DNA from 4 places in the Pseudomonas sp. OTU750018 genome. Region 4 is predicted to be linked to each of the others. Evidence: riboswitches for the same ligand, from Rfam matches in the RefSeq annotation. Region 4 holds a riboswitch; each other region holds the start of a gene.
The links. Region 4 has a riboswitch for cobalamin ahead of cobW (cobalamin biosynthesis protein CobW). Riboswitches for the same ligand answer to the same signal wherever they lie in the genome.
Positions count from the first base shown of each region.

Region 1: linked by a shared signal. The riboswitch ahead of HCI85_RS19130 (TonB-dependent receptor) and the one ahead of cobW (cobalamin biosynthesis protein CobW) in region 4 are both predicted to bind cobalamin.
Region 2: linked by a shared signal. The riboswitch ahead of HCI85_RS04995 (energy-coupling factor ABC transporter permease) and the one ahead of cobW (cobalamin biosynthesis protein CobW) in region 4 are both predicted to bind cobalamin.
Region 3: linked by a shared signal. The riboswitch ahead of cobO (cob(I)yrinic acid a,c-diamide adenosyltransferase) and the one ahead of cobW (cobalamin biosynthesis protein CobW) in region 4 are both predicted to bind cobalamin.

Region 1 covers NZ_JAAPAU010000004.1:59,750-67,415, forward strand. Annotated here, with positions in the region: gene HCI85_RS19100 (phosphatidylglycerophosphatase A family protein) at 1-453, shown strand, start outside; gene HCI85_RS19105 (substrate-binding periplasmic protein) at 470-1,198, shown strand; gene HCI85_RS19110 (retropepsin-like aspartic protease family protein) at 1,216-1,863, shown strand; gene ribA (GTP cyclohydrolase II) at 1,976-2,596, shown strand; gene HCI85_RS19120 (MFS transporter) at 2,593-3,009, shown strand; gene HCI85_RS19125 (cobalamin-binding protein) at 3,009-3,806, shown strand; gene HCI85_RS19130 (TonB-dependent receptor) at 3,845-5,755, opposite strand; cobalamin riboswitch at 5,856-6,069, opposite strand; gene dxs (1-deoxy-D-xylulose-5-phosphate synthase) at 6,136-7,666, opposite strand, start outside.
Region 2 covers NZ_JAAPAU010000001.1:1,026,232-1,033,897, reverse strand. Annotated here, with positions in the region: gene HCI85_RS05015 (hybrid sensor histidine kinase/response regulator) at 1-13, shown strand, start outside; gene HCI85_RS05010 (TetR/AcrR family transcriptional regulator) at 361-1,014, shown strand; gene HCI85_RS05005 (acyl-CoA dehydrogenase family protein) at 1,011-2,663, shown strand; gene HCI85_RS05000 (PaaI family thioesterase) at 2,673-3,128, shown strand; cobalamin riboswitch at 3,161-3,368, shown strand; gene HCI85_RS04995 (energy-coupling factor ABC transporter permease) at 3,424-4,104, shown strand; gene HCI85_RS04990 (hypothetical protein) at 4,109-4,852, opposite strand; gene HCI85_RS04985 (DUF3703 domain-containing protein) at 4,961-5,287, shown strand; gene amn (AMP nucleosidase) at 5,371-6,843, shown strand; gene HCI85_RS04975 (GNAT family N-acetyltransferase) at 6,848-7,288, opposite strand; gene ahr (NADPH-dependent aldehyde reductase Ahr) at 7,346-7,666, opposite strand, start outside.
Region 3 covers NZ_JAAPAU010000002.1:587,777-595,442, reverse strand. Annotated here, with positions in the region: gene HCI85_RS11560 (C40 family peptidase) at 1-90, shown strand, start outside; gene HCI85_RS11555 (C40 family peptidase) at 250-774, shown strand; gene HCI85_RS11550 (O-methyltransferase) at 802-1,464, shown strand; gene HCI85_RS11545 (hypothetical protein) at 1,471-1,791, shown strand; gene HCI85_RS11540 (alpha/beta hydrolase) at 1,856-3,121, shown strand; gene HCI85_RS11535 (MliC family protein) at 3,228-3,821, shown strand; cobalamin riboswitch at 3,889-4,113, shown strand; gene cobO (cob(I)yrinic acid a,c-diamide adenosyltransferase) at 4,223-4,834, shown strand; gene HCI85_RS11525 (cobyrinate a,c-diamide synthase) at 4,831-6,138, shown strand; gene bluB (5,6-dimethylbenzimidazole synthase) at 6,135-6,782, shown strand; gene cbiB (adenosylcobinamide-phosphate synthase CbiB) at 6,779-7,666, shown strand, end outside.
Region 4 covers NZ_JAAPAU010000003.1:37,323-44,988, forward strand. Annotated here, with positions in the region: gene HCI85_RS15675 (ATP-binding protein) at 1-71, opposite strand, end outside; gene cobN (cobaltochelatase subunit CobN) at 82-3,816, opposite strand; gene cobW (cobalamin biosynthesis protein CobW) at 3,823-4,878, opposite strand; cobalamin riboswitch at 4,979-5,213, opposite strand; gene HCI85_RS15690 (cobalamin biosynthesis protein) at 5,180-5,743, shown strand; gene cobM (precorrin-4 C(11)-methyltransferase) at 5,740-6,495, shown strand; gene HCI85_RS15700 (YoaK family protein) at 6,517-7,278, opposite strand; gene HCI85_RS15705 (hypothetical protein) at 7,304-7,534, opposite strand; gene glmS (glutamine--fructose-6-phosphate transaminase (isomerizing)) at 7,549-7,666, opposite strand, start outside.

The DNA of each region.
Region 1 (7,666 bases), on a different contig from region 4:
TTTGGCTTTGGCTCTGGTACTTTGCCGAAAGCTCCGGGCACCTGGGGGTCGCTGGTGGCGCTGCCCTTCATGCCGTTGTTTCAGATGCTGCCCGACTGGGGTTACTGGCTGATGCTTGGCATCACCATGTTGTTTGGCTTCTGGCTATGCGGCAAAGTGGCAGATGACCTGCGGGTGCATGACCATGAAGGTATCGTTTGGGACGAAATGGTCGGCATGTGGATTACGCTTTGGTTAGTCCCCGACGGCTGGGGCTGGCTGCTGCTAGGCTTTTTATTGTTCCGTGTGTTCGACATCCTCAAACCGTGGCCGATTCGTTGGATTGATCGGCATGTGCATGGCGGTGTCGGCATCATGCTTGATGACGTACTTGCCGGTGTGTTTGCCTGGATGGCTCTGCAACTGATTGTCTGGGGTTGGGGCAATGGGCTGGCCGCTGCGCTGGGCTGGTAATCAGAAGGGATTGAAAATGGGCCGCTGCTGTCGGTGGTTGCTGTGGCTGGTGATAAGTGCTGTCAGCGGGCCGCTGTGCGCCGTTGAGCTTACGCAGATCCGTATAGCCAGTGACACCTGGGAAGGCCGCACTCATCCTGATGGCAGCGGTATGGTGTGGGAGATTTTCCGCACGGTGTTCGAACCTGCTGGCGTGAGGCTGGATATCCAGACGGTCCCTTACACCCGCTCCATCGGTCTGGTGCAGCGCGGCGCTGCCGATGCCTGGGTGGGTTCTTACCTTAACGAAGTCGAGCAAGGCGTGTTCTATCCACGCTGGAACTACGACTTCGATCAGATTTCTGCGCTGGGTTTGCTGGACAAACCTATCCCGACCCAGCAGACCCTTGGCGAATTCCGCCTGGTCTGGATGCGCGGTTATGAATACCAGCGCTATCTGCCAAATTTGCACCAGTACCGCGAAGTGCTGCGTCGCGGCGGTATCCTGCGTATGTTGGACATGGGCCATGTGGATTTCTATATCGATGCCCTGGCCGAAGTTGACGATGTGTTGCGCACGACCAGCCAGCCTGAGCGCTACCGTGTTACTCAGCTGACCGACCTGCCGACTTACCTGGGTTTTGCCGATACGCCGCGTGGCCGGGCGCTGGCTGAGCTGTTCGATAAACGCATGGACAGCCTGGTGGCTGACGGCAGCCTACGGCCGATTTTTCAGCGCTGGCAGCAACCTTATCCATTTGACTAACCTGTGCGAGACGCTCCATGTACGCCTTGAAAGTACTGTTGTTGAGCCTGCCGCTACTGCTGAGCAGTGGCGTCATGGCGGCCACCCAGGTACGGGTTGTCGGCCTGTTCCCTGGCGCTGCGGTGTTGAATGTCGATGGTCAGCGCAAGCTGGTCAAGGTCGGTCAGGTTGGTCCAGGTGGGGTCATGGTGGTCAGTGCTGACAGCCGTGGCGCGGTGTTGCGTGTCGATGGCGTGGAGCGCAGCTACAGCTTGAGTCGTGAGTACAGCGATGGCTTTGCCGAAGCGCAGAAGAAACAGCTCAGTGTGGCCAAGGGCATCGGTGGGCATTACTGGATTGCAGGTTCGGTCAATGGTCAGTCCATTCAGTTCCTGGTGGACACCGGCGCCACTTCGGTGGCCCTGAATGATGAGCATGCGCGCCGTCTGGGGATCGATTACCGGGTGATGGGTTCGCCTTTGCAAGTCAACACTGCCAGCGGTACTGCGCGCGGTTGGCGCGTGACGCTGGATCGGGTGAAGGTTGGTGAGCTGGAAGTGCTGGGCGTTGATGCCGTGGTGTTGGAAGGCGGCTCGCCGACCGAGGCGCTGCTTGGCATGAGCTTTCTCGGTCGCGTTGGCTGGAAGGTTGAACAGGATGTGCTGGTGCTGGAGTCCAAATACTAGCTCTTGCGTTGGTTCGATTCTTATCATCAGTAATTCAAGCTAAGCGGCTGCCAGGGCCTGCTGTTACAATGCCGGCCTGATTATTCCTGCCCATTTTCTTTAGGAGCATCCGGTGTCCGTCGTGTTTGTCGCCGCCTCCCAGTTGCCTACGCCTTTTGGCGTGTTCACCATGCATGGCTTCCTCGAAGAGGCCACAGGCAAGGAACATGTAGCCCTTACCTTTGGTGATGTGGCCGATGGCGCGCCCGTACTGGGCCGTTTGCACTCCGAATGCCTGACGGGCGATGCCCTGTTCAGCTTGCGTTGCGACTGCGGATTCCAGCTCGAAGCGGCGCTGCGTGCGATTGCCCATGAAGGCCGTGGCGTTCTGCTCTACCTGCGTCAGGAAGGCCGTGGCATCGGCCTGCTGAACAAGATCCGCGCCTATGAGCTACAGGATGGCGGCGCTGATACCGTAGAAGCCAATGAGCGCTTGGGCTTTGGCGCGGATCAGCGTGACTACGCCATCTGCTTGCCGATGCTCGATCACTTGGGTATCAGCCAGCTCAAGCTGATGACTAACAACCCGCGCAAGGTCAAGGCGCTGGGCGACATGGGTATCAATGTAGCGACCCGTGTACCGTTGCAGATCGACCACAACCCGCACAACCAAAAGTATCTCGCGACCAAGGCCGGCAAACTCGGGCATATGCTCGGCAGCCTGCACCAGGGCGAGGTTGAGGAAAGCCTGTGACGCGCGGCCAGGTGCGCCGTCGACTGGCGCTGGAGTGGTGGCGGCAACTGGCCGTGACCCTGGCGCCATTGTTCGTGCTCAATCTGCTGTTTGGCGCCGAACAGAAAACCGGTCTGTTGACCATGCCGCTGTTTATCGCCGGCCTGGCCTCAATGTTTGTTAGCCTGCCGCTGTTCAGTGGCTACAAGCGCGCGCTGGTGGCCACGGAACAAGCGCTCGACACTGCCGCTGAACACGATGCCTGGCTGGAACTGGCGCGTGTGCGCCGCCTGGCCTTTCTCGGCGCAGCGTTGCCAGCCTGGGTTGCCGCTATCGCAGTCTTCGCCGGTCTGGAAGCGATCCCGCTGATCCTTCTCGCGATTTCCAGCATCGTTCTGCTGTACCTCTATCGTATTCCACGCCAACTCGGCTGATGCGCGCTGCCACTCTCTGTTTGCTGCTGTTGCTGGCGTTACCCGCAGCAGCCGTCGAGCGGGTGGTCACCCTGGCCCCGTCCCTGACTGAGATCATGCTGGAGCTGGATGCGGGCGAACTCTTGGTTGGCTTACTCGATGGCGGTGAGCGCCCGGCAGCGGTGGCGCAACTGCCTTCGGTGGGCCGCTATGGCCAGCTTGAGCTGGAAAGCGTGCTCAAATTGCAGCCTGACCTGGTGCTGCTCTGGCCTGACAGCATCAGCCGTGCGCAACGCCAGCAGCTAGAGCGCATCGGGATTCCCCTGCTGATTGTGGAACCGCGCAAATTGGCTGATCTGGCGGAGAACTTCGTCGAAATCGGCGCGCGTATCGGCCGCCTCGATAAGGGCCGAGCGCTGCAACAGCAATTCAATAACGGCCTGGCCGAGTTGCGTCAGCGCTATCAGCGTGAACAGCCTTTGCGGCTGTTCTATCAGGTCTGGGATACGCCGCTGTACACCATCGGCGGCGAGCAGATTATCAGTGATGCTCTGCGTATCTGCGGCGCCGAGAATGTCTTTGCCGAACTCAGCTTGCCGGCGCCTCAGGTCAGTGTGGAAGCGGTACTGCAAGCAAACCCCGAGGTGATTCTGGCCAGTGTGCAAGAGCAGCTAGATGCCTGGCGCATCTGGCCGGGCGTGGCGGCGGTTGAGCGCAAGCAGCTGTGGCTGGTGCCGGATGCGGGACTGGAGCGGCCAAGCTTTCAGATGCTGGGGGCGGTGAAGAAACTCTGCCAGCAATTGCAGCGGGCGCGATGATTGAGAAGGGGCCTATGGGTTAGGCCCGCTCTCGATGGTCAGAAGCGATAACCCAGGCTGAGCTGGACGTCTTCTTCGGTGGCGGAATAGAGGCCTTTGCCACCCGGTAGCCAGTCGGCATAGGAGGCGTAGCTGTCGTAGCGCTTACCGGTTAGGTTGTTGACGCGCAGCTTGGCGCTGAACTGCTCGTAGTCGTAGTTCAGGCCAAGATTGAACAGGGTGTAGCCACCTTCGCGGCCTAGGGCATGGCCGTCATCTCCAGCCAGGTAGCGTGGCCCGGTGTAGTTGCTCTCCACATAGCCTGTCAGTCCTTTCAGCAATTGATAGCTCAGGCTCATGCCAGCGGTATGTCGCGCAACCCATGGCACGTCGTTGCCCTCGAATGCGCCGGCGCGGTAGCGTGCGTCGGTGAAGCTGTATTGCCCGTTGAGGCTCAAGCGTTCAGTGAGCTGGCGCTGGCCTTCCAGCAACAGGCCGTCACGGCGAGTCTTGTCCAGGTTGATGGTGACGAAATTGAGTGGGTCGAACAGCAGCTCATCCTCAAGGTCGAGGCGGTACAGGCTGAGTTGATAGCGTTGTACGCCATCCTGCCATTCGGCCCCCGTTTCCCAGGACGTCCCGGTTTGCGGTTTGAGGAAGTCGACGTCCGGCAGGGTAAAGGCGTTGTCCTCGACGTTGGCGAAGCGCAGTACGTCTTCGCGCTTGAGAAACAGCCGGACTTGGCGGGCGGCTTGCCAGTTGAGGCCGATGCTGCTGCTGTCTTCGCGGTCGGTATGGGCGCGCGCCACGGCGTTGTCACGGTCTTCTGCCTCGCTGGTGCGGTAGCCCAGGGTAAGCGTGAGATCCCGATACAACGGTTGGCTCAGTTGGCTGTACCAGTCGCGTAGCGTCTGGCGGGAACGGGTGTCGCCAAACACTGAGCTGAGTTCGTAATCGCTGCTGATGTGGTCGTGGCCCAGCAGCCACTCACCACGGCCGAAGTCACTATTCCAGTGGCCGGTCAGGCGCGGGCTAAGGCTTTCCACCCGAGTGCCTTGGATAAAAGGTGATGCGAACAGAGCGCCGACGCCATCGCTATCGCGGTAGCTGTAGTCGAAGTCGGCGGTCCAGTGCGTACCCAGATTCTGCTGGAAGGCCAGGCGCTGCACTTGAGTCTTGCTGTCGTTGAAGTCCTGCGGTGAGCCTGCGGCTTTACGGTCAGCGCGGCGTTGCGTTTCGGTCAGGCGGCCTGGGTAGCGCAACTCGTCATCAATGCTCTGCTGCTCGTACAGCGCCCAGCCATTGTCATGGTCGTAGCGCAAGCGGCCAAAGGCATTGCTGTAGCTGGCATTGTTGTTGTCGCGATAGCCATCCGTATGTCGGGACTCGCCGCTGCCGTAGAGCGATAAGCCGTGCCCCAGCTGTTGGTTGAAATGCCCACGGTATGCTTCCAGATCATGGCTGCCGCGACTGGTCTCAAGGTAGCCTTCATTCTCGCTGGGCTGACGGGTGATGATATTGATCACCCCGCCCACGGCTTGGTCGCCGTACAGCACGCTGCCGGCGCCGCGGATAATCTCGATTCGTTCGATATTGCTCAGCGGCACGCTATTGAGGTTGGCGGCTTCCTGGCTGGGGTTGTTCAGCCGGCGGCCATCCACCAATACCAAGGTGTTATTCGCCGCATTAGCGCCGAAGCCACGAAAGCTCAAAGAGACCCGATTGCCGTCGCCGAGCGTGTCTTGAATTTGCAGCCCCGCCTGGGTGCGCAGCACATCCACCAAGCTGCTGGCAGCGCTAATTTCGATCTGCTCACGGCTGATCACGGCGACGCTAGCCGGTGCCGGGGTTTGCAGCGGTGTGGCACGGGTAATCACCAGCGGCTGGGCTTGATAGGGCTGCGTCGCTTCAGCAGCCAGCGCCAGGCCAGGTGCAAGCGCCACAGCCAGGGTAAGACGGGACAATTTCACGTAGAGAATCCTCAAAAGATCAAACGACTTTTGAGGAGGGCAGGGGCAAGAACGGGCGCGCTGGCGCAGCCTGAGCTTGACGGTGATGCCCTCCGCAACACCAGTCACATCCAGCAAGGCCGGTCTCCGGGCTCTCGACGTGCGCCGCCTCGCCTTCCCGGGATAACCCAGTGGCGTTGAGGTGACGTGCAGAACGACTCTGCGGTCGATTACCGTTGCGGGGGCAGCGCCGGGGTTGCTCTTCGTGAGCGCACCGGCTTCCCGTTTAACGCCGCTTCACTGTGGAAGGGCGCACCTTGGCGGAAGTAAAACGCCGCGCACCTTAATGCGCGGGTGAATGAATTACAAGCAAGCCTGGCTCAGCTCTGGATGAGCGGTGCTCATGCAGAAAGCATGGCAAGGCGTGCGCGGACGGCAGCCTCGATACCGGCGGCATCCAATCCACATTCGGCGAGCATCTGCGCGGGCTTGGCGTGCTCGACGTAGTAGTCCGGCAGCCCCAGATGCAGCACCGGCTTGAGGATGTCGGCGTGAGCGAGAAACTCGCTGACCGCGCTGCCGGCACCGCCCATCACGCTGTTCTCTTCGATGGTCACCAGCAGTTCATGGCTGGCCGCCAGCTGGCGTACCAGGGCTTCGTCCAGCGGTTTGACAAAGCGCATATCGACCACCGTGGCATCCAGCACTTCGCCGACCTTGAGGGCTTCGGCCAGTTGTACGCCAAAGACCAGCAGGGCGGTTTTTTTGCCGTTGCGGCGAACGATGCCCTTGCCGATTTCCAGCGGTTCCAGGCCCGGCTCGATGGCGGCATTCGGACCGCTACCACGCGGATAACGGACGGCGGCCGGGCCATTGAACAGGTGACCGGTGGTGAGCATACGGCGCAGTTCGTTCTCATCGCTGGGTGTCATCACCAGCATGCCGGGGATGCAGCGCAGGTAGGCAATGTCGAAGCTGCCGGCGTGGGTCGGACCGTCTTCACCGACCAAGCCGGCGCGGTCAATGGCGAACAGTACATCGAGGTGCTGCACGGCCACATCGTGGATCAGCTGGTCATAGGCGCGTTGCAGGAAGGTCGAATAGATCGCCACCACCGGTTTGGCACCGTCGCAGGCCATGCCGGCCGCCAGGGTCACGGCATGCTGTTCGGCGATGGCCACGTCGAAATAGCGCTCGGGATAACGTTCGCTGAACGCCACCAGGTCCGAGCCTTCTTTCATCGCAGGGGTGATACCGACTAGGCGCGGATCTGTCGCGGCCATATCGCATAGCCATTGGCCGAACACGCTGGAGTATTTCGGGCCGCTGGTTTGTTTGGGAGCGGCCGGCGCGTTGATCGGCTCCAGCTTGGTAATGGCGTGGTAGCCAATCGGGTCGGCTTCGGCCGGGGCAAAGCCCTTGCCTTTTTTGGTCACCACATGCAGGAACTGCGGGCCGTCGAGGTCGCGCATATTACGCAGGGTGGCGAGCAGGGTGGGCAGGTCGTGGCCGTCGATCGGGCCGACATAGTTCCAGCCCAGTTCCTCGAACAGGGTACCGGGCACCAACATGCCTTTGGCGTGTTCTTCGACCTTGCGCGCGATTTCCCAGGCACCCGGCAGGTGCGAGAGGATCTTCTTGCTGCCTTCGCGCATGTTCGAGTAGGTGCGGCTGGAGATGATCTTGGCCAGGTAGTTGGACAGGCCGCCAACGTTCTTGGAGATCGACATGTCGTTGTCGTTGAGGATCACCAGCATATTGGCACCCACGTCGCTGGCGTGGTTCAGTGCCTCGAAGGCCATGCCGGCAGTCATGGCACCGTCGCCGATTACGGCAACGGCCTTGCGTTTGCTGTTCTGCAGGCGCGCGGCGATGGCCATGCCCAGTGCGGCGCTGATGCTGGTGCTGGAGTGGCCGACGCCAAAAGTGTCG
Region 2 (7,666 bases), on a different contig from region 4:
CCGCGAGTCCTGATCTTACGATCTGCTGCGCGTCGGCCCACTGCGTTAAAAGCAGGCTCGGTAAGCCACTTGTGGCTAACGCGCTTTAGCGCGGCCCGTAGGGCGAGTGAAACGAGTAATGCTCATTTACAGCTCGTAAACTCGTATGTGAGCCCAGTCCGCTTCCTCGCCGCTTTGACCAGCCGAAGGCTGTTACTAACGTAGCGCCTTGTATGGCTCTAGCTCGCGAGATCGTAAATACATTATTGAGTTGTATGCGCCAGCGGCTGGCCAATATGCCCGCTGTTGTGCCCGGAATCGCCCTTTAGCCAAACTCTGAATCCTGATTCACTTGAGCAATAGTGAATCAGGATTCAGACCATGGCTTATCGCACCACTGCACTGCGTATCGACCGTGACCAGGCGCTGCGTGAGCGCATCATCAGCGCCGCCTTGGCGCGGGTGGCCGAAGGCGGCTTCGCCGCGCTGACCATGCAGGCCCTGGCCGAGGATGTCGGTATCGCCACTGGCAGTCTTTACCGTCACTTCAGCAGTAAGGGCAGCCTGGCGGCCGAGGTGTTTGCCGTGGCCAGCCAGCGTGAAGTCGATGCGTTGGCCGCCACCATGCGCGGAACCGGTCGTCCGGAGCAACGCCTGGGCGCGGGGTTGGAGCGCTTTGCGGCGAGGGCTTGGGAAAGCCGCCGTTTGGCCTTCGCCCTGATTGCTGAGCCGGTTGATCCGGAAGTTGACGAGCAGCGCCTGTTCTACCGCGAAGCTTATGCCGAGCTATTCATCGAATTGCTGCAGGAAGGCGCCGCACAAGGCGTGTTCCGCGTGCAGCAAATCAACCTGGTTGCTGCTTGCCTGGTCGGCGCCATTGCCGAAGCCCTGGTCGGCCCGTTATCGCCGCCCGCGCGCGCCGCCCGCGAAGCCGGTTATCCCGCCCCCAGCCTGGCTGAAGTCAGTCAGGCTCTGGTCACCTTTTGTTTACGCGCCGTGGGCGCCCCATTGCCTGCAGAGGAGCCTCAGCCATGAATGCCAGCCAACACGCCGAAACCCATGAAGTGTTCAATCAGGTGCCGCCGCTGGATGGCGCCAACCTGTACCGCGTCGATCTGCCGCTGCAAGAGTGGACCAAGCGTTTTGGCGGCGGCTGGGCCGAGCAGCGCCTGGATGTGTATGGCGGCTTGGCGGGTGGTGAGCTGATGGCCGCAGGCTTTCTCGCCAATGAAAACAAGCCGGTGTTCAAAAGCCACGACCGCTATGGCCATCGCGCCGATCTGGTGGAGTTTCACCCGGCTTATCACCAGCTGATGAGTGCGGCCATCGAGCATGGTCTGCCGTCCATGCCCTGGACCGATCCGCGCGCCGGCGCTCAGGTCGCGCGCGCCGCCATGAGCTACCTGCACAGCCAGGCCGAAGCCGGCAGTGGTTGCCCACTGACCATGACCTTCGCCAGCGTGCCGGCGCTCAAGCTGCAGGCCGATGTGGCCGAGAAGTGGCTGCCGAAAATCCTCTCCACCCAGTACGACCCGCGCAATCTGCCGATCGAGCAGAAAACCGGCGCGACCATCGGCATGGCCATGACCGAGAAGCAGGGCGGTACCGATGTGCGCGCCAACACCACCCGTGCCTACCCGGTAGGTTTGGGTGGTCCCGGTCAAGCTTATGAGCTGGTCGGCCACAAGTGGTTCTGCTCGGCGCCGATGTGCGATGCCTTCCTGACCCTGGCATACACCACCAAGGGCCTGACCTGCTTTCTGCTGCCGCGCCACCGCCCGGACGGCACGCGCAACGAGTTCTATATCCAGCGCCTGAAAAACAAGCTGGGCAACTGGTCGAACGCTTCCAGTGAAGTGGAGTTTCGCGGCGCCCTGGCCTGGATGGTCGGCGAGGAGGGCCGTGGCGTGCCGACCATTATCGAGATGGTCGCGCTGACCCGCTTCGACTGCATGATCGGCTCCAGCGCCCTGATGCGTCAGGCCCTGACCCAGGCCGCACACCACTGCGCTCATCGCCAGGTGGGCGGTCGTGTACTGAGCGAACAGCCGCTGATGCAGAACGTACTGGCCGACCTGGCCCTGGAAAGCGAGGCGGCCCTGGCGCTGACCATGCGCATGGGTAAGGCGCTGGATAATCCGCATGACGAGCAGGAAGACAAGTTCGCCCGCCTGGTCACCGCCGTGGGCAAGTACTGGATCTGCAAACGTGCGCCCGCCATGATCAACGAGGCCGCCGAATGCATGGGCGGCGCCGGGTATGTCGAGGACACCATCTTGCCGCGCCTGTACCGAGAAGCACCGGTCAACTCGACCTGGGAAGGCTCGGGCAACGTGCAGTGCCTGGACGTGCTGCGTGCACTGTCCAAGGAGCCCGGTGTGCTCGATGCACTGTTCGATGAACTCGGTGACGGTCATGCTGATGCCCGCCTCAAGGCGCATATCGCCAAGCTGCAGGCGGACTTTCGCGACACCGCTGATATCCAGTACCGCGCCCGTCAGTTGACCGAAGACGTGGCCCTGGCGCTACAGGCCAAGCTGCTGCTGGAAGCCGGCAATTCGGTGGTAAGCGATGCCTTTATAGCCAGCCGTTTGGGCGGGCAGGGCGGCCGGGTCTACGGCACTCTGCCGCGTGGGGTGAATGTCGAGGCGCTGGTGGTGCGCAGTACGCCGCACCTGATCTGAGGCCTGAGCATGCACAGCAGTCTCTTTGAGCGATTAAAGGCCTGGCTGGCCGGTGATATCGGTGCGGACTACGGTATCGCTCAGCTGCAGGCCGCAGCCGGGGTGGCGAGCTTCAGCAGTCAGCCGCCGGCTGTGCACTTCAATCCGCTTGGCGGTGTGCATGGCGGCTACACCGCCACGCTGTTCGATGCGGCGTTGGGGTTGGCGGTGTATTCGCAAGCCTGTGCCGAGGAGGTCTACGTGACCGCCAGCCTGCAGGTGAATTACCTGCGCCCGATTGGTCTTGCGGCTTTGCCGCTGCGAACCGAAGCCCGCGTGCAGCAGCGCGAAGGGCGACATGTCGCGGTACAGGCCACGCTGCACGATGCTCAGGGGCTGCTGTGCGCCAACGCCAGTGGTGTCTTCACTTGCTTGCTCCATACGGCGTCAGGCGCTACTCAGTCCGTTGGTTTACCTGCGCGGTAAACGCCAGGCTCTGTCATTTCCCGCGGCCGCCGGGTAAGGTGGCCGCCGATGGTTCCAGCCCGTGTGATGCGACTGGATGAAAAGGGAACATGGAAAGCACCACAACCGGTGCCGAAGCCATGGCTGCCCCCGCAACTGTAAACGGCGAGCGACGCCCAGATGCCACTGACCGCAAGGTTGGGAAGGCGGGTGGAGTATCAAGCCGTGAGCCAGGAGACCTGCCATCGAAGTCGGGCGCTTATGCCCATCCCCTCAATCCGGATCATCGCGCGGTGGGCGCGGTACAGGAATCGCTATGCACATCGAACCAGAAGTCGTTACTGGCGCCAAACTCTTCCTCAGTTATGCAACCGCCGCAGGTGCCTTTGGCCTTACGGCCAAACTTGCCCTCGACAGCGTACGCAGCAACGGTGGCGCTGCCGCCTTAGCGCTGCGTAGCCTGCTAACCACCGCCTTGGTGTTCTGCTTCTTCGAGGTCTTTCCGCACCATGCGGTCGGGGTTTCCGAGGTGCACCTGATCCTCGGCTCGACACTGCTGCTGCTGTTTGGCGCGGGTGCCACGGCTGTTGGTCTGGCGCTCGGCTTATTACTGCAGGGGCTGCTGTTTGCTCAGTTTGACCTGCCGCAGTACGGCATGAACGTCACCACGCTGCTGGTGCCGCTGTGGGCGATCAGTGTGCTGGCCAAGCGCATTATCGCGCCGGGCACCGCCTATGTAGACCTCTCCTACAAACAGGCGTTGGCGCTGTCGACCGCCTATCAGGGTGGCATCGTCGCCTGGGTCGGCTTCTGGGCGTTCTATGGCAACGGTTTCTCCGGTGAGAACCTGGCGGCCGTGGGTAGTTTTGGTCTGGCCTATATGAGCGTGATCCTGATCGAGCCACTGGTTGATCTGGGTGTGCTGGCCGCTGCCAAGGCACTGTCCGCTTATAGCCGTGGGCCGCTGTTCAACACGCGTCTGCATCAGTCGGCCTGATTGACTACTGGCGGCGCTGCCAGATCAGCTTGCCGGTGTTGCTCTCAGTGACCAGGTACTGGTCACTGAAGCGATAGTAGGCGGCAGGCTGATAGTCACTGCGACCCTGCATCTGCACTTCCAACAAGCCGTTGTTGCTCTGCCAGCGGCCGCTGTATTGCAGCTCGCCAGGGCTGTCGTAGTTCCAATCAGCGCCACCTGCCACACTGCGCGTCCACTGCGAAACGCTGCCGTCATCACTCAGTTGCAGAATCATCTGGGTGGTCATTGAAGCGAAATTGGCACCGCCGCTGTTGATGATCTTCTCGTGTACCCAGGTGCCGATCAGCGCCGGATCGCGTGTGGCGCTGCTACTTGGACTACTGCTTGGCGCTGCCGCTGCAGCGTTAAGGTTCTGCCGGTGGAACAGCGCCTTGCGCTCCAGAGTGGCCCCGGTCGTCGGGTTGCGTGCGGCAATATGGGCGTTGAGCATGCCATTGGCGTAAGTGGCGTTCATATTGGCGATCAACTGGCCAGATTGCGCATCACTGATCTGAGCCCGGAGCAGTTGCCCGTCAAAGGTGCCGCTGATCTGCAGGTGCAGCCTGCCACCTTCCACATATTCCCCCGTGACCTGCTGGCCCTGGCTGCGCAGGTGCATTTCGGCTGGCTGGCCGTCCAGCGTCGTCAAGTAATGGCCGTCTAGGTTATCGGCCAGCAGAAAACTGGGTAACAGACAAAGCACAAGGGTGAGCAGCGCGTGCGGCATGAGTGTTCCTTAGACAATTGGCTGACAGAAGATTAGCAACGGATGCTTGACCTGGGTGCCGCCCCACACTTGCAGACTGGTAACGCAGCTGAATAGAGGAGCGTTGCCATGACCCGTGAACAAGCCTTCTGGCAGGAATACCAACTGGCCCGCGCTCAGCGCGGCACTGATCCCACTGCCGAGCTGCGCCATCTGGAGCGGGCGCATATTCTCGGTCAGCGTTATTTTAGCGAACACTTGCGCAGCCATTTATGGATGCTCGCTTGGGCCTGGCGCCAGCGTGATTGGGCCGAGGGCCTGGCGCAACTGCTGCGCATACCCGGTAGCCTGGGGTCGTTGCTGGGGCTGTTTCCCTTGGGAAATCCGGGCACACGGCGCGTCGGCCCACTGACCCCGCAGGCTGTGCCCGAGGATCTGCAGGCGCTACTCAAATAGCCTGCGCGGGCAACGTCGCGCTATCGCAAGCGCGGCGGATCAGGGCAAGATAGAGCCATTCCGATCAGCCAGGAAGGTGCCTTGTGAACCCTTGTTCCGATGACTTTATTGTCGCCAACACCGCTGAAGAAGCAGTGGATCGTCTGGCCGCCTTGCACCTGCAGGCGACCACGGGCTTGAGTCAGGCGCTCAAGCGCTACCTGAAAGAGCGCGTCAAACCGGATGCCGCTCAGCAGTGCCAGTTCCGCTACCCTGAGTTGCGTCTGGTCTACCTGTGTCAGGGCGAAGTGCCGACCACCGTGCGTGCCTACGCCAAGGTGCAGGTGCCGGGTACCTACAGCATCACCGTCACCCACCCGGCAGCGTTTCGTAAATACCTGCTGGAGCAGCTGCGCCCGCTGATGAACGACTTCACCGTGCGCGTGGAAGTGGGCATCAGCCAGCAGAACATTCCTTATCCGTACGTGGTCGAGCAGGGCGATGAGCTGGCTGGCTCCGGGGTCACCGCCGCCGAGCTGGCGCGGGTATTCCCCAGTACCGATCTGTCCGCCGCTACCGACGGCACCGCCGATGGCCTGTACGACTGGGAAAATACCGACCCGCTGCCGCTGGCGCTGTTCGATGCCGCAAGGGTGGACTTCTCCCTGCGCCGCTTGGTGCATTACACCGGCAGCGACTGGCGGCATGTGCAGCCATGGATTTTGCTGACCAACTACCACCGCTACGTCGACCAATTTATTCGCCACGGTCTGGACATGCTGGTGGGTGAGTCGCGTTTCAACCGCATGGTGCTGCCGGGCAACGTGGTGATCGAGCGCGGCATGGCCGAAGGCGAGATGCAGGCGATTATCGAGAACGTCATCTGGCACCGTTACCAGATGCCCGCCTACCACCTGCAGGCCGAGGACGGTCACGGTATTACCCTGGTCAACATCGGTGTCGGCCCATCCAACGCCAAGAACATCACCGATCACCTTGCTGTGCTGCGTCCGCACTGCTGGCTGATGATCGGCCACTGCGGCGGCCTGCGTCAGTCGCAGACCATCGGCGACTACGTGCTGGCCCACGCCTATATGCGCCGCGACGGCATTCTCGACCGCGTGCTGCCGCCAAACATTCCGTTGCCGGCCCTGGCCGAGGTGCAGCAGGCGTTGCAGGAAGCGGCCAAGCTGGTGACCGGTGAAGAGGGCGATGAGCTGAAGAAGCGCCTGCGTACCGGCACTGTGTTGACCTACGACGATCGCAACTGGGAATTGCGCTGGGCCCAGGAGCGGCCGTTGATCAATCTCTCCCGCGCCGTGGCCGTGGATATGGAAAGCGGCACCATCGCCGCGCAAGGTTATCGCCTGCGCGTGCCCTATGGCACGCTGCTGTGCGTGTCCGACAAACCGCTGCACAGCGAGATCAAACTGCCGGGTGCGGCCGGTGCCTTCTATGAGCGCGCGGTCACCCAGCACCTGCATATCGGTATCACCGCGCTGGAACTGATGCGCAGCCAGCTCAACTCGCTGCACTCGCGCAAGCTGCGCAGCTTTGATGAGCCGCCGTTCCGCTAACGCATCAAGCGAAGCGCAGGTGCAGAATCGGGAAAGGCCGCCCGCCGCCATCCAGCGGTGATCGGCCTTCGACTGCAAAGCCCTGGCTTAGGTAGAAACCCAGCGCCTTGGGGTTCTGTTCATTGACGTCAACTCGGCTAGCGCCGAGGCGTACCACTGCGTCGTTAAGCAGTGCTCGACCAATGCCCATGCCGTGGTACTGCGGGTCAACGAACAGCATCTCGACCTTGCCTTCGGCATAGCCGAGAAAACCGGCGATCGTGCCATCGTCGCCACGTATGCAACTGAGCTGAACCAGGGGGAAGTACTGCTCGATCAGTAAGGGTTTGAGCAGCTGAATATCGTGCTCTTCGAGGAAGTCATGGGTAGCGCGTACGGCTGCTTCCCACACTTCAAGCAAGCGCGGGAAGTCGGTGGCGCGGGGTGTTTCGATCGGGTGCGGCATGTGTGGCTCAGCGGCGGTGAAAAAGGGGCAAATCATGCAGCTGATTTGCCCCTGCTGTCACTTGCTGGCGTCCAGCACCACGCGGTAGCGCGCTTTGCCGGCGCGCAGGTGGTCAATGGCGTCGTTGACCTTGCTCATGGGGAAGTGCTCGACCTGCGGCAGGATTTGATGGCGCGCGCAGAACTCGAGCATTTTCGCCATGTTGGCCGGTGAGCCAACCGGTGAGCCAGACAGGCTCTTCTGCTTGGGAATCAGGTTGAACACATGCACCGGGATCGCGCTTGGTACGATGCCGACAAAATGCAACCGGCCTTTACCACGCAGGGTGCCGATCATAGCGCTCCAGTCCAGGTCGGCACTGGCAGTGACCAGCAGGAA
Region 3 (7,666 bases), on a different contig from region 4:
CTGGATGATCGTTACTGGTCGCGTACCTTTATCGAGGCCAAGCGTGCCCTGGCGCTGGCGCCAAGCGAGTCGGTTGTACGTCACCCTTGATCTCGTGAATAGCGACTGAATCTGTTCGGTCGCTGCGATTAACTGACACTCCCGTCCTATCTCGATAATTTTCAACAACCTGCCAAGCAAAGCTAAAGCTTGCACTACGATGTGCAAGCCGGCAGAGTAGGGTGCATCCCGGCTCAGGATCGCTCGTCCATGACCGCTATCACCCGTCTCAGTTTGATTGTGCTTGCCGCGTTGCTCAGCGCCTGCGCCAGCAATGCCCCCACGCCAACCCCCAAGCCAGTTGTGCATGCGCCTATCAGCAGCTTTAACGGCAATGCTGAAGATGTGCTTTTTCGTGCCCTCGGTTTAGTCGGGACACCCTATCGCTACGGCGGCAATACCCCTGATGGCGGCTTTGATTGCAGCGGTCTGATTGGCTATGTCTACCGCGATGCGGCGGGCATCAAACTGCCACGTTCGACCCGCGAGCTGATCAGCATGCGCGCCCCGACTGTCGGCCGTGATCGCCTGCAAAGTGGTGATCTGGTGTTCTTCGCCACTAATGGCGGCAGCCAGGTCAGTCACGCGGGTATCTATGTCGGCGATGGCCGTTTTGTTCATGCACCTTCAAGCGGCGGCACCGTACGCCTGGACAGCCTGAGCAATACGTATTGGCAACGCACTTATCTGAATGCCAAGCGCGTGTTCACCCCGGAACTGGCGCGCAACCCCTGACAGCTTTGGTTTGCAGAGGGAGTAGGCATGACCAACCGAACGCTCAATCTCGATTCCACCCTGTATCAATACCTGCTGGATGTTTCCCTACGTGAAACACCGCTGCTCAAACGTCTGCGTGAGGAAACCGCGCAGCTGAGTACGGCGCGTTGGCAGATTGCTCCCGAGCAGGGGCAGTTTATGGCCTTGCTTGTGCAGCTGACGGGAGCGCGGCGGATTGTCGAGGTCGGCACCTTTACCGGCTACAGCGCCATCTGCATGGCCCAGGCCATGCCTGAGGGTGGTCGGCTGATCTGCTGTGATATTCCCGGCGAATACAACGCCACAGCTGAGCATTACTGGCGCGCCGCGGGATTGAGTGGGTGTATCGAACAGCGTTTGGCGCCGGCGCTACAGACCCTGGTGGAGCTAGAAGCTGAAGGTTTGGCTGGCAGTATCGACCTGCTGTTTATCGACGCCGACAAGGCCAATTACCTCGCCTATCTGGAACATGCCCTGCGCCTGGTGCGCCAGGGTGGACTGATCCTGTTCGATAACACCCTGTGGAGCGGACGTGTGCTTGAGCAGAACCCCGAAAGCGACGACACCCGAGCCATTCAGGCGCTTAACCTGGCGCTGCGTGATGATCCGCGCATCGACCTGTCCCTGTTGCCGTTGGGCGACGGTCTGAGCCTGTGCCGTAAACGCTGAACCCGTATGCCTGAACCGATTCGTCTGCCCGAACAACCTGATGCCTGCGAGCTCTGCGCCCGTGCGGCCGCTTTGACGCGTCACCATTTGATCCCCAAGGCGCTGCACAACAAGGTTTATGTGCAGAAGCGCTTCGGCAAAAGCGAGCGCATCAGCGCCACGCTCTGGGTCTGCCGCGCCTGCCACAACCAGATCCACCGGCTGTTCAGCGAAAAGGAGCTGGCGCTGACCTATAACAATCGCGACAGCCTGCTCAGCGACGAACGCCTACGTACGTTTGTCGAGTGGCTGGCCAGCAAGCCGGCGGGCTTTATGCCCAGACATTGAATCGCGGCTAGGCTTGCTGCTTGTTTGTGATGACCTTCTGAACTCTTAGTAGTGGCGACTGCCGATGACCTGTTTACGCGCGCTGTCATATGTATGCCTTGCTCTGTTGTTGGGCGCCTGTGCTGGGCCAACGCCGCTGATGCTGATGAGTACGCCGGTGATTTATCACCAGGCTGCTATCGATCCTTTCGCCCATTTGTCACCGGCAGAACGGGTGCCCGATGTGGCACTGTTCTACGCCACTACTCGGGCGCCAGAGGGCGTGGGCTATGGCAATCGCGTCAGTCCAACCTTGCAACTGGGGCGTGCCCAGGTGCGTTTGGGCGATCAGCAGAGTGATTGGTCGCAATTGCATTCGGCTTCGGTCAGCGAGCTGCGCGCGCGTGAGCTGCCACTGAGTCTGATTGAGGCTCAGCAAACAGCGATACTGCCGGTGCAGCGGCCGGTTGATGTGCCTTTGGCGCCGGCGGTGCAGAGCTATGTCGATGCGATCAATCTGGCGCTGGACAAGGCCCGCGACAAGGAAATCATCATCTATGTGCATGGTGCAAAAGTGGATTTTGCCAATGCCTGTGAACTGACGGGCGAGCTTGTGCATTTTGCCGGGCGCGACTTTGTCGGTCTGGCGTTCGACTGGCCGTCACACCAGAACATTGCCAGTTATCTGCTCGGCATCGATGTGAATCGCGCTCGTGATTCCAGCCAGGCGTTGGCGCAGTTGATCGAGCTGCTGGCGCGACATACCGCTGCTGAGCGGATCAACCTGATCGCCTATAGCGCCGGTGGGCGCGTGGCATCTCTGGCGTTGCAGGCGTTCCAGAATCGTCATCCGGATTTGAATACCGCGCAGTTACAGGCGCGTTATCGGATTGGCGCGGTGGTGTTTGCCGCTGCGGATGTCCCCGAGGAAGTATTTGAAGGGCGTCTGCCGGCAATCAGTCGCGTCGCTGAACAGGTGATGATCACCGTGTCCGATCAGGACGAGGCGCTGGATTACGCGCAGCGCCTGATGCCCGGTGGCGCGCGGATTGGCAGCAGTCGGGCCGAGCAGAGCCTGCACCAGTTCACCCGCAGGCGGCACTTGAACAATGTCACTCTGCTGGATGTTTCCGGTAATAGCAGCGAGCGCGGCTTTGATATCGTCGGGCATCACTACTGGTACCGTCATCCCTGGGTCAGCAGTGATGTGATCTTGCTGCTGCGTACCAACCTGCCGCCGGATCAGCGAGCGCTATCTGTCACCGAGCACCCGGCAGTCTGGTACATGAATACGGACTACCCGCTGACGGTACGTGAAGCAACCCGGCGGGTACTCAAGGGGCAGTGGTAGGTGCTCTGGTCTGGCCTTAGCTGACGAAGCATGCAGCTTGTCGCAAGCAGGGTGTACGCCTGGATACGGCTATTAAAAACCAACGTAAAGCGGACGAGGAATCAGCATGTTTACCCCTAAGCGTTTTGCCCTTTTAGCTCTGCTCGGCCTGCCGTTAGCGACCCTGCAGGCGGCTGAGCCATCGTTCAGCTGTACCAAGGTTGAGGCTGGCAGTATCGAGGAGCTGATTTGTCAGGCGCCTGCTCTGGCCGAGCTTGATCAGAAAATGTCGAATGTTTATCAGCAGGCGTCGGCCAAGGCCATAAACCAGCATCCACCGGTACTCAAGGCTGAGCAGAGAGGTTGGATAAAAGGCCGCAATGACTGCTGGAAGGCCGCTGACCGTGAGCAGTGCGTAGCCGAGAGCTATCGCCTGCGGATTGCCGAATTGCAGGCGCGCTACGCGTTACTGAAAGGGACCGGTCCGGTGCGTTTTCAATGCGATGGTCTGCCGGCCAAGGAAGTCATCGTCACCTACTACCCCACCGAGCCTGGGACCCTGGTGGCCGAGTTTGCTGACAGCGTGTCGTTGATGTATCAGCAGCCTGCAGCCAGCGGCAGCAAATATCAGGGGCGCAACGAATCATTCTGGGAGCACCAGGGGGAGGCGACCGTGGTGTGGGGCTATGGCTCGCCCGAGATGAAGTGTCAGGCCAAGTAACCCTGGTGGCTTAAGCAGTCTGCGCCAAATGGCGCATTCGTTTGACGCTTAATCATGAACTCTCTAACCTTCGCGCCTTGTAGCAGGTGCCCCCAACGCATTGCGTGTGCGGGGTGAAACAGGGAAGTCGGTGCGCTGTGCGTGTGAACGCCCGCTATTCCGACGCTGCCCCCGCAACGGTAAGTGAGTCAAACGCCGCAAGAACCACTGTGCGTGATGCATGGGAAGGTGCGGTCGTGAGCCATTCGGCTCGCTCACAAGCCCGGAGACCGGCCTGCTGCAGTCCACGGCATCGCGGAGGGCGATGGCTGGCGTGTGGTGTGCGCTGTGCGCAGGCCCGCGCTTTCCCTATCCCCGCATGCTTTTTCCAGCCAGATCGCCCTGTGGCGGTGGAGCATGCGATGACTGAATCGATTGAACGTGACGCCCGGCACAAGGCGCGCATGGCCCGCAAGAAAGCCCTTATCGATGAAAAGATTGCCCAGGCCCAGGATGAGTACGGCCTGCTGCTGGTGCACAGCGGTAATGGCAAGGGCAAGAGCAGCAGCGCCTTCGGCATGGTTGCCCGCGCCCTGGGCCACGGCCTCAAAGTGGGCGTGGTGCAATTTATCAAGGGTGCAGCCAGCACAGGCGAAGAAGCCTTCTTTCGCCGTTTTCCCGATGAAGTCAGCTACCACGTGATGGGCGAAGGCTTTACCTGGGAGACCCAGGATCGCCAGCGTGATATCGACAAGGCGCGCGAAGCCTGGACGGTGGCGGCGCAGCTGCTGAATGACCCGGCCATCGGTCTGGTGGTGCTCGACGAGCTGAATATCGCCCTGAAGTACGGTTATCTGGAACTCGACGCGGTGCTCGCCGACATCGAAGCGCGGCCGCTGCTACAGCATGTGGTGGTAACCGGTCGTGGCGCGTTGCCGGGGATGATCGAGGCAGCGGATACCGTGACCGAGATGAGCCTGGTCAAGCATGCGTTCAAGGCCGGGGTTAAGGCGCAGAAGGGCGTGGAGTTTTGAACAGCGCCCACTCTTGCCCCGCGTTATTGATCGCTGCACCGGCCTCCGGTCAGGGTAAAACCACGGTCACCGCAGCCTTGGCGCGCTTGCATGCACGCCAGGGCAAGCGCGTGCGGGTGTTCAAGTGCGGCCCGGACTTTCTTGACCCGATGATTCTTGCTCGCGCCAGCGGCGCGCCGGTGTATCAGCTCGACCTGTGGATGGTCGGTGAAGCCGAGAGTCGTCGTCTGCTCTGGGAGGCGGCGGGTGAGGCTGACCTGATTCTGATTGAAGGGGTGATGGGCCTGTTCGATGGCACGCCTTCGGCAGCCGATTTGGCCCGGCACTTTGGTGTGCCGGTGCTGGCGGTGATCGACGGTTCGGCCATGGCGCAGACCTTTGGCGCTATGGCCCATGGACTGGCGACCTTCCAGGCGGATTTGCCGTTTTCTGGCGTGCTCGGTAATCGGGTTGGCAGTGCGCGGCATGGCGAGATTCTGCGTGATGCGCTGCCAGCCTCGATTCGCTGGTACGGCGCGCTACCGCGCAGCGCCGAGGTCGGTTTACCGAGCCGCCATCTCGGCCTGGTTCAGGCGGGCGAACTGCTCGACCTGGATGCCCGTCTGGATGCCGCCGCCGATGCCTTGGCTGCCAGTGCCGATACCAGTCTGCCGCCGCCAGTCAGCTTCGCCGCGCCCGAACAGGCCAGGCCCGCGCCGTTGCTTAAGGGCGTACGCATTGGCGTAGCGCGCGACAGCGCTTTTGCCTTTCTCTATCAGGCCAACCTCGATTTGCTGCGCGAGCTGGGCGCTGAATTAGCGTTCTTTTCGCCGCTTACAGATGAACAGTTACCGGATATCGACAGCCTGTACCTGCCCGGCGGTTACCCGGAGTTGCACCTGTCCACGCTTGAAGCTAACCAGGCCATGGCCGAGGCAATCCGCGCTCACCATGAGGCAGGCAAACCGATCCACGCCGAGTGCGGTGGCATGCTTTACCTGCTCGACAAACTGACCGACAAACAGGGCGCCAGCGGGCAGATGCTCGGTTTGTTAAACGGCGAGGCGACCCTGCAACCACGCATGACCGCCATGGCCCTGCAACAGGCTGAGCTGCCGGAAGGGCTGCTGCGCGGCCACAGTTTTCACTACTCGGCGCTCAGCAGCGAACTGCAACCGCTTACCCGTGGCGAGTGCCCGAACTACAAGCGCACCAGTGAGGCGGTCTATCGCCAGGGGCGGATGACCGCCTCCTATATTCACTTCTATCTGCCGTCCGATCCGGTTGCCGCTGCCGCGTTGTTTTGTCCCGGTGCGCCGGCATGAGTGAGCAGGCTTTCAGTGCCGAAGAGCGTGCGGCGGTGTACCGCGCCATCGCTGAACGGCGCGATATGCGCCATTTCAGCGGTGGCGAGGTGGCACCCGAGTTGCTCGCGCGCTTGCTCGAAGCTGCGCATCAGGCGCCCAGCGTGGGCATGATGCAGCCCTGGCGATTTATTCGCATCACCCGTCCGGCCTTGCGCGAAGCGATCCACGGCCTGGTAGAGAAGGAGCGCACGCGCACCGCCGAGGCGTTGGGTGAGCGCAGCGATGAATTTATGCGGTTGAAAGTCGAGGGTATACGCGATTGCGCCGAACTGTTGGTGGTGGCCCTGATGGACGGGCGTGAGGCCCATGTGTTTGGCCGCCGCACCTTGCCGGAGATGGACCTAGCCTCCCTGGCCTGCGCGATTCAGAACCTCTGGCTGGCGGCCCGCGCAGAGGGTTTGGGCATGGGCTGGGTGTCGCTGTTCGAGCCCCAAGCCCTGGCGGATCTGCTCAACATGCCGACCGGCAGCAAGCCATTGGCGGTGCTGTGCCTGGGACCGGTGACGGAATTCTATGAGGCGCCGATGCTGGTGCAGCAGGGGTGGGCTGAGCCTCGGCCGCTCAACGAGTTGCTGTTCGAGAATCAGTGGGGCACGCCATGAGCCTGGTGCTGAGTACCTGCGCCGGAGTCGTTCTGGATGCGATTTTTGGCGAACCCAAGGGCTGGCACCCGCTGGTGGCCTTTGGTCGTATGGCCGAGCGTATCGAGCAACGCTTCAATCCGGCGGGCAGCGGTTGGCGCAGCCATGGCGTCAGCGCCTGGTGCCTGGCGGTGTTGCCGCTGACCCTGCTGGCCTGGCTGTTGAGTGAGATCAGCGGGCTGGGTTGGGCGGTGGAGATCATTGCCTTGTATGCCGCCCTGGGTCTGAAAAGCCTGGGCGAGCATGCCATGCCAGTGGCGCAGGCGCTGCGTCTGGGGGATTTGCGCCTGGCCCGCGAGCGGGTTGGCTATATGGTCAGCCGCAATACTGCGCAGCTGGATGCCACGGGTGTGGCCCGCGCGGGTAGCGAATCGGTGCTGGAAAACGGCAGCGACGCGGTGTTCGCCGCGCTGTTCTGGTTTGTCTTGGCTGGCGCACCGGGCGTGGTGCTGTATCGCCTGAGCAATACCCTGGACGCCATGTGGGGCTATCGCAATGAACGCTTTGAGCGCTTCGGCTGGGCCGCGGCGAAGATCGACGATGCACTCAATTATCTGCCTGCGCGGCTGGTCGCCTTGACCTACGCGTTGCTGGGTAAAACCCTGTTGGCGCTGCGTTGCTGGCGCACTCAGGCGCCGCTGTGGGACAGCCCGAATGCTGGCCCCGTGATGGCAGCGGGTGCAGGGGCCTTGGGCGTGAGCCTGGGCGGTGCGGCGGAATATCACGGTGAGGTGCATGTGCGGCCTGATCTGGGTGCGGGGCCGCCGCCCCGGGCGAGGGATATCGAACGGGCAGTCAATCTGGTCTACGGCGGCGTGCTGCTGTGGCTGGCGCTGCTACTGCTG
Region 4 (7,666 bases):
GCCAGGCACAGCGCCAGTTTCAGGTCATCGGCGGCGACCACGGCGGCGAGGGGGAAGTGGTGCTCGGTCATGGCAGGTTCTCTAGAATTCTTCGCTATCAATCAGCAGGTTTTCCAACGCTTCGCGGTACTCGCCGGGGTGCTGCCAGAGGCCACGTTGCTGGGCTTCGAGCAGGCGTTCGAGGATATCCTGCAAGGCGCCGGGGTTGTGCTGCTGGATAAAGTCGCGGGTGCTTTTGTCGAGCAGATAGGCATCGGTGAGCAGCGCGTACTGGTGGTCGTCGACCAGCTCGCTGGTGGCATCGAAGGCGAACAGGTAGTCGATGGTCGCCGCCAGCTCGAAGGCGCCCTTGTAGCCGTGGCGCTTCATGCCGTCGATCCACTTGGGGTTGGCCGCGCGGGCGCGCACCACGCGATTGAGTTCTTCCTTCAAGGTGCGGATACGCGGCGTGTCGGGCTGGCTGTTGTCGCCGTGATAACTCGCCACCTTGGCCCCGCGCAGGGTTTCCACGGCGGCGAGCATGCCGCCCTGGAACTGGTAGTAGTCGTTGGAATCGAGGATGTCGTGCTCGCGGTTGTCCTGGTTGTGCAGCACCGCCTGCATCTGCTCCAGGCGCTCGGCGAACTGCGCGCGCGCCGGGGTGCCTTCGCTGTGAGTGCCGTAGGCGTAGCCGCCCCAATTCAGGTAGACCTCGGCCAGGTCCTCGCGGGTTTGCCACAGACGTTCTTCGATGGCGTTTTGCACGCCCGCGCCATAGGCCCCCGGCTTGGAGCCGAACACCCGCCAGCCGGCCTGCTTACGTGCCTCGGCTTCATCCAGGCCGCTGTCCTGCAAGGTCAGCGACTCACGCCATACCCGCGCCGACAGCGGATTCATGTCTTCCGGCTCATCGAGATCAACCACCGCCTGCACGGCGTCATCGAACAGACGAATCAGGTTGCTAAAGGCATCGCGGAAGAAGCCGGACACGCGCAGGGTCACGTCCACCCGCGGGCGGCCGAGTTGCTCCAGTGGCATAACCTCGAAGCGCTCGACGCGCTGGCTGCCGGCCTGCCACACCGGGCGCACGCCCATCAGCGCCAGAGCCTGGGCCATATCGTCGCCGCCGGTGCGCATAGTCGCGGTGCCCCACATCGACAGGCCGAGCTGACGCAGGTGGTCGCCGTGGTCCTGCAGATGCCGCTCCAGCAGGCGATCCGCCGCCTGCACGCCAATCCGCCAAGCGGTCGGCGTGGGCAGGTTGCGCACATCGACGCTGTAGAAATTGCGCCCGGTGGGCAGCGCATCCAGCCGCCCGCGACTGGGCGCGCCACTCGGCCCGGCGGGAACGAAACGCCCGCTTAGCGCCGCGAGCAGGCCGTGCATTTCGGCCGGGCCGCAGGCATCCAGCAGCGGCGCGATCTGCTCACGCAATCGCTGCAACACCTGGCGACTGTCTGCGCCAACGGCTGCGAGATCCGCCGTTTCAATCAGCTGCAAGGCCAGCAGTTCAAGGCGCTCGCGGGTATCGCCGATGCTGCGCCAGCTGTCATCGCTCAGGCTCTGCAACACCGCCGGGCGCGGGCCCTGCCAGGGCGCGGCCATCTCGCAGTCGAGCGGATCGAAGTCCAACGCTAGGTCGCGGGCCAGGGCGCGCAGCAGGCTGGCGTTGCCGCCCTGGCCATCACCGCGGGGAATGCGCAGCAGCGCTAGCAGGGTGTCGCGGCGCAGGGTGCCGGCCGGCGATTCGCCGAATACATGCAGGCCGTCGCGGATCTGCGATTCCTTTAAATCGCACAGATAGGCATCGAGTTGCGGCAGCCAGCTATTGGGGTCTGCATTCAGTTGCAAGCCCAGCTCGCGGTCGAGGCTGGCCTCCCGCACCTTGAGCAGAATCTCGCCGCGCAGCTCGGCAGCGCGGCGCAGGTCGAGCTGGCTGGCCTCGTAATATTCGTCGGCCAGGCGCTCCAGATCGCGCAGCGGGCCGTAGCTTTCCGCGCGGGTCAGCGGTGGCATCAGATGGTCGATGATCACCGCCTGGGTACGCCGCTTGGCCTGCGCGCCCTCGCCCGGGTCGTTGACGATAAATGGGTAGATATTCGGCAACGGGCCGAGAATCGCGCTCGGCCAGCACTGCTCGGACAGACCGACGCTCTTGCCCGGCAGCCATTCCAGATTGCCGTGCTTACCGACGTGGATCACCGCGTCACACGCAAACACCCGGCGCAGCCAGCAGTAGAACGCCAGATAGCCATGCGGCGGCACCAGATCGGGGTCGTGATACACCGCCGCCGCGTCCAGCTGATAACCGCGCGCCGGCTGGATGCCGACAAAGGTCAGGCCGAAACGCAGGCCGGCAATCATCAGCCGACCGCTGCGGAACATCGGGTCCTGCTGCGGCTCGCCCCAGCGCTCGCACACCGCCTGCTGGTTGGCTTCCGGCAAGCTGTGGAAAAACGCCAGATACTCATCCAGCGCCAGGCTCTGCGCGCAGGGCCGTGCGTCGAGCATGTCCAGATCATTGGTCACGCCGCCGAGCAGCTGGTGGATCAATGCGGTGCCGCTGTCGGGCAAGCCTTCCACCGGATAGCCCTGCTGTTGCAGCGCCTTGAGGATATTCAGCGCCGCCGCCGGGGTATCCAGGCCGACGCCATTGCCGATGCGCCCGTCGCGGGTCGGGTAGTTGGCGAGGATCAAGGCGATGCGCTTGTCGGCGTTGCTTTTGTGCGCCAGGGCCATCCAGTTGCGTGCCAGCTCGGCGACGAAATCCATCCCCGGCAGATGGGGCTGGTAACAGACCACATCGCTCTGGCTGCGCTCGCTGCGCCAGGCCAGACCCTTGAAGCTGATCGGCTGGGTAATCAGCCGGCCGTCCAGCTCGGGCAGCACGATATGCATGGCCAGGTCGCGTGAACCCAGGCCCTGGGCATTGGCCTGCCACTGTGCATGGTTATCCAACGAACAAATGGCTTGCAGCACCGGGATATCGCGGCGAAAAGGCCGTGCGCTCGGCGCTTCCGGGTTGGACAGGGCGAAGGCCGTGGTGTTGATAATCAGGCGGGCATCGGCTTCGTCCAGCCAGTCTTCGACCTGGGCAAGACAGGCCGCCTCCTTAAGGCTGGCCACGGCAATCGGCAGCGGATTAAGGCCCTGGGCCTGCAAGCGCTGGCAGAACACGTCGATAAACCCGGTATTCGCCGCCTGCACCTGGGTGCGGTAGAACAGCAACGCCGCCACCGGCGCATCAACCTGCCAGTTGGCTTGCCAATCGGCCAGGCTCGGGTTGGCCAGTTGCTGGTGATACAGGCCCACGCGGGGCAGCGGCTGCGGGTCGCCCCAGGCGTAGTCACGCTGCAGCCACTGGCTGGCGATGCAGTTAAATAGCTGCAACGCGTTAGCCGCACCGCCCTGGCGCAGGAACTGCCAAAGCCGCTCGGCCTCGGCCACTGGCACGTTGCTCAGGGCCATCAGCTCCGGATCGGGGTTGTCGCAGCCCGGCACCATAATCACCTGCGCACCGCGCTCGGCCAGCTCGACCAGACGCTCGATGCCGTAGCGCCAATAGCTGACGCCGCCGTGCACGGAAATCAGGATGACCTTGGCGTGCTGCAACACCTGCTCGACGTAGAGATCCACCGAGGCGTGATTGCTCAGCTGCGCCGGGCTGGCCAGACGCAGGCTGGGGTAATCCACCGGCAACTGCCGAGCCACCTCGGCCAGCAACGACAGGTGCGAATCGCCGGTGCACAGAATCACCAGCTCGGCCGGGGTCTGGCCGAGGTCGGCAATGCTGTCGAGCGGCAGCTGGCTGCCTGGCTGGGTGCGCAGCAGGTGCATGCGGGCTTAGCCTACCAGCGCGGCGTTTAGCTCGGCTTCGATAGCGGCCTGATCCAGGGTCTGGCCAATCACCACCAGGCGGGTGATACGCGGCTCATCGGCCTGCCAGGCGCGGTCGAAGTGTTTATCGAAACGCTGGCCAACGCCTTGCAGCAGCAGGCGCATCGGCTTGCCGGGAATCGCCGCAAAACCCTTGATGCGCAGAATGCCGTGTTTGCTGACCGCCTCCTTCAGCGCTTGCAGCAGACGCGCTTCCTCGGCTTCAGGCAGTTCCACGTGGAACGAGGCGAACTCGTCGTGATCGTGGTCTTCATGGCCTTCCAGGTCATGGTGGGTCTTACGGCCCTCGATATGCAGCTCGGTCTCACAGTTCAGGCCCAGCAGCACGTCGAGCGGCAGCTCGCCGCCATGGGCTTCGATGATTTTCACCGCCGGCGGCAGCTCTTCCGCCACTTCCGCGCGCACGGCAGCCAAAGCGGCGGAGTCGAGCAGGTCGGCCTTGTTGAGAATCACCAGGTCGGCGCTGGCCAGCTGGTCGGCGAACAGCTCGTGCAGCGGCGATTCGTGATCGAGATTCGGGTCGAGCTTGCGCTGCGCATCAACCTGCTCGGGGAACGCGGCGAAGGTGCCGGCGGCCACAGCCGGGCTGTCGACCACGGTGATGACCGCGTCCACCGTGCAGGCGTTGCGAATTTCCGGCCAGTTAAAGGCCTGTACCAGCGGCTTGGGCAAAGCCAGGCCGGAGGTTTCGATAAGGATATGGTCAAGCTCGCCGCGGCGCGCCACCAGCTCGCGCATCACCGGGAAAAACTCTTCCTGCACGGTGCAGCACAGGCAGCCGTTGGCCAGTTCGAAGATACGGCCGTTGGCTTCTTCTTCGCTGCAACCGATGGAGCACTGCTTGAGGATTTCGCCGTCGATGCCCAGCTCGCCAAACTCGTTGACGATCACCGCGATACGTCGGCCGTCGGCGTGGCCGAGCATATGCCGCAGCAGGGTGGTTTTACCGGCGCCGAGGAAGCCGGTAACGATGGTGACGGGAAGTTTGGCGAGGGTTTGCATGGCGAGTCCTGCGTGACGTCGAAAGAAAGACGAGCAGGAGGCGGCACAGACATGACAGCCACGGGGCGTCAGCCAACACCACCGGATCACCCCGCCCGGTTGTCGAAAACGTGACGAGGCAGGTCTCCTGGCTCACGACCGGGCTGGCGTAGGTACGCCGGCTACTCCCTTCGCCTTCCCGCGCTGACGCAGTGGCTGTTGTGCTGCAGCGCTTGAGCGGCAGAACAACGCAAGGGACGAGTCGTTTACAGTTGCGGGGGCAGCCAAGGCATCAACCTTGTTCCCTCTTAGCTTCATGGGCATGCCCACGAAGAACCTCGAACGCGACAAGGCTACGCAGGCCATGGCGGCCGGTCAATCGCGGTTGACCGGTGCCGGCCGCCATGTTGAGCTACGCCGCCGCACACACCGAGCGCCGCAGATGATCCCCAGCCACACCCCTCGCCGCCCCGCTGCCGCCGTTCAGGTCGTCGCTGGGCTGGGCTGCCGTAGTGGTTGCGGTGTGGAGGACTTGCTCAGCCTGCTGCTGCACAGCCTGCAGACGCATGGCCTTACTGTGGATAACCTGGCCGGACTGGCCAGCATCGCGCATAAGCAAAGCGAGCAGGGCCTGCTGGCATTGGCCGAACGCCTTGGTCTGCAGCTGAACTGCTTTAGTGCGGAAGAACTGCAGCCCTATCAGCACCGCGTGCAAGGCTCGCCGCTTACCCTGGCCGCCACCGGCAGCCCGGCGGTCGCGGAACCTTGCGCCCTGGCCCTGGCCACACTTATGAGCGGCAATGCTGCCCGCCTGCTCGGCGAAAAAACCCGCAACCCCAGCGCCACCTGTGCGTTGGCGTCGATTGCACCCAAGGATGTGTCATGACCGTCTACTTTATCGGCGCCGGCCCCGGCGACCCCGAGCTGATCACCGTCAAAGGCCAGCGCCTGCTGCGCAGCTGCCCGGTGATTCTCTACGCCGGCTCGCTGGTGCCGGCAGCGGTGCTCGAAGGCCACAGTGCCGAGCAGGTGATCAACACCGCCGAACTGCACCTGGATGAAATCATCGAGCTGATCCGCCAAGCTGATGACAAAGGCCAGGATGTGGCCCGCGTGCACTCCGGCGACCCGTCGCTGTACGGCGCGATTGGCGAACAGATCCGTCACCTGCGCCGGCTGGGCATCGCCTTCGAGATCATCCCTGGGGTGACGGCCACTGCGGCGTGCGCTGCCCTGCTGGAAAGCGAACTGACTCTGCCCGAGGTGTCACAGACGCTGATCCTCACCCGCTATGCGAGCAAGTCGAACATGCCCGAGGGCGAGGCATTGGGCGACTTGGCGCGCCACGGCGCGACCATGGCAATCCACCTGGGTGTGGTGCACCTGAGCAAGATCGTTACTGAGTTGCTGCCGCATTACGGCGCAGATTGCCCGATTGCCGTGGTGCATCGCGCCAGCTGGCCGGATCAGGATTGGGTCAGCGGCACCCTGGCCACCATCGAAGAACAGGTGCGCGCCAAAGGCTTTCGCCGCACCGCGCTGATCCTCGTCGGCCGCGTGCTGCACGCCGAACAGTTTGCCGACTCAGCGCTTTACAACGCTGAGCATCGGCACCTGTTCAGGTCTGCAGAAGACTAAGCAGCAGGCAGTCGGCCAAGCTTATCGACGCAATACGCGCCGTGTGAGCAGCAGCAGATCATCCAACGCCGGCACACTGGCCAATAACACCAGCAGCAAGGCCAGCGGCACGGTGGCGATATAACCCAGGTGGTTAAAACCCAGTGCGCCGATCACCCCGCCGAGGAAGAAGTACAGCGCCAACAGGCTGAGCACCCGCAGACGTTGGCGGTCGGCCATCACCCGAGCGATATCAGGGCCGCGGGTGCGATTCCAATAGAACAGCTTGCCTAGCTCGATACCGATGTCGGTGATGATTCCGGTGATATGGGTGGTGCGGATTTCCGCCCTGGAGAGTTTGGTAATCAGCGCGTTCTGCAGACCCATGATGAAACACAGCAGCATCACCGTCAGCGGCACGAACAGGCCGGTAATCTGCGCCAGCGATGCGCCAAGAAAGCCAAAACACAGCAACAGCGCAGCCTCGAGCAGCAACGGCAGAGCGTATTCGCTGTGCAGCTGGCGGCGCCGCGAGTAATTGATCATCACCGTCGAGCAGGCTGCACCCAGTAGAAATGACAGCACACCGCCGAGACCACTCCACACCAGGCCATAGGCACCCAGAGCAATGTTGTCCGCCATGGCCGAGACGATGCCGGTCATATGCGAGGTGTATTGCTGCACGGCAAGAAAGCCGCCGGCATTGATCGCCCCTGCAACGAAAGCCAGGGCAAAACCCAGATGCCGATTGGCTGCGACACTGCGCGTCCGTCCGGTCAGGCTTCTCGCATAGCGAATAGGCATAAGTGCCTCGGGTGAACGGCAGGGCTTAGAGATGAATCTCCGCGCCCTTGATGCCGAGTAGGCGCAACTCTTCGATCAGACCATTGAGATCGGCGAAGGACTCCACCTGCTCCTGGTCATCGACCAGAAAGAAGCTGGTGCCCGCGCCTTTCTTCAACAGCACGATCCATTCCCGGGTATTGGCCGGGTTGACGATGATATGGGTATCAAAGAGCACGCCCTGAGCCTGCTTGCTCTTTATATCTTCACGCCGCATCAGCTGGCTCCTGCTTACTCAACCGTTACGCTCTTGGCCAGGTTGCGCGGCTGGTCGACGTCGGTGCCCTTGAGCACAGCGACGTAGTAGGACAGCAGCTGCAGTGGAATGGTGTAGAGGATCGGCGCCAGG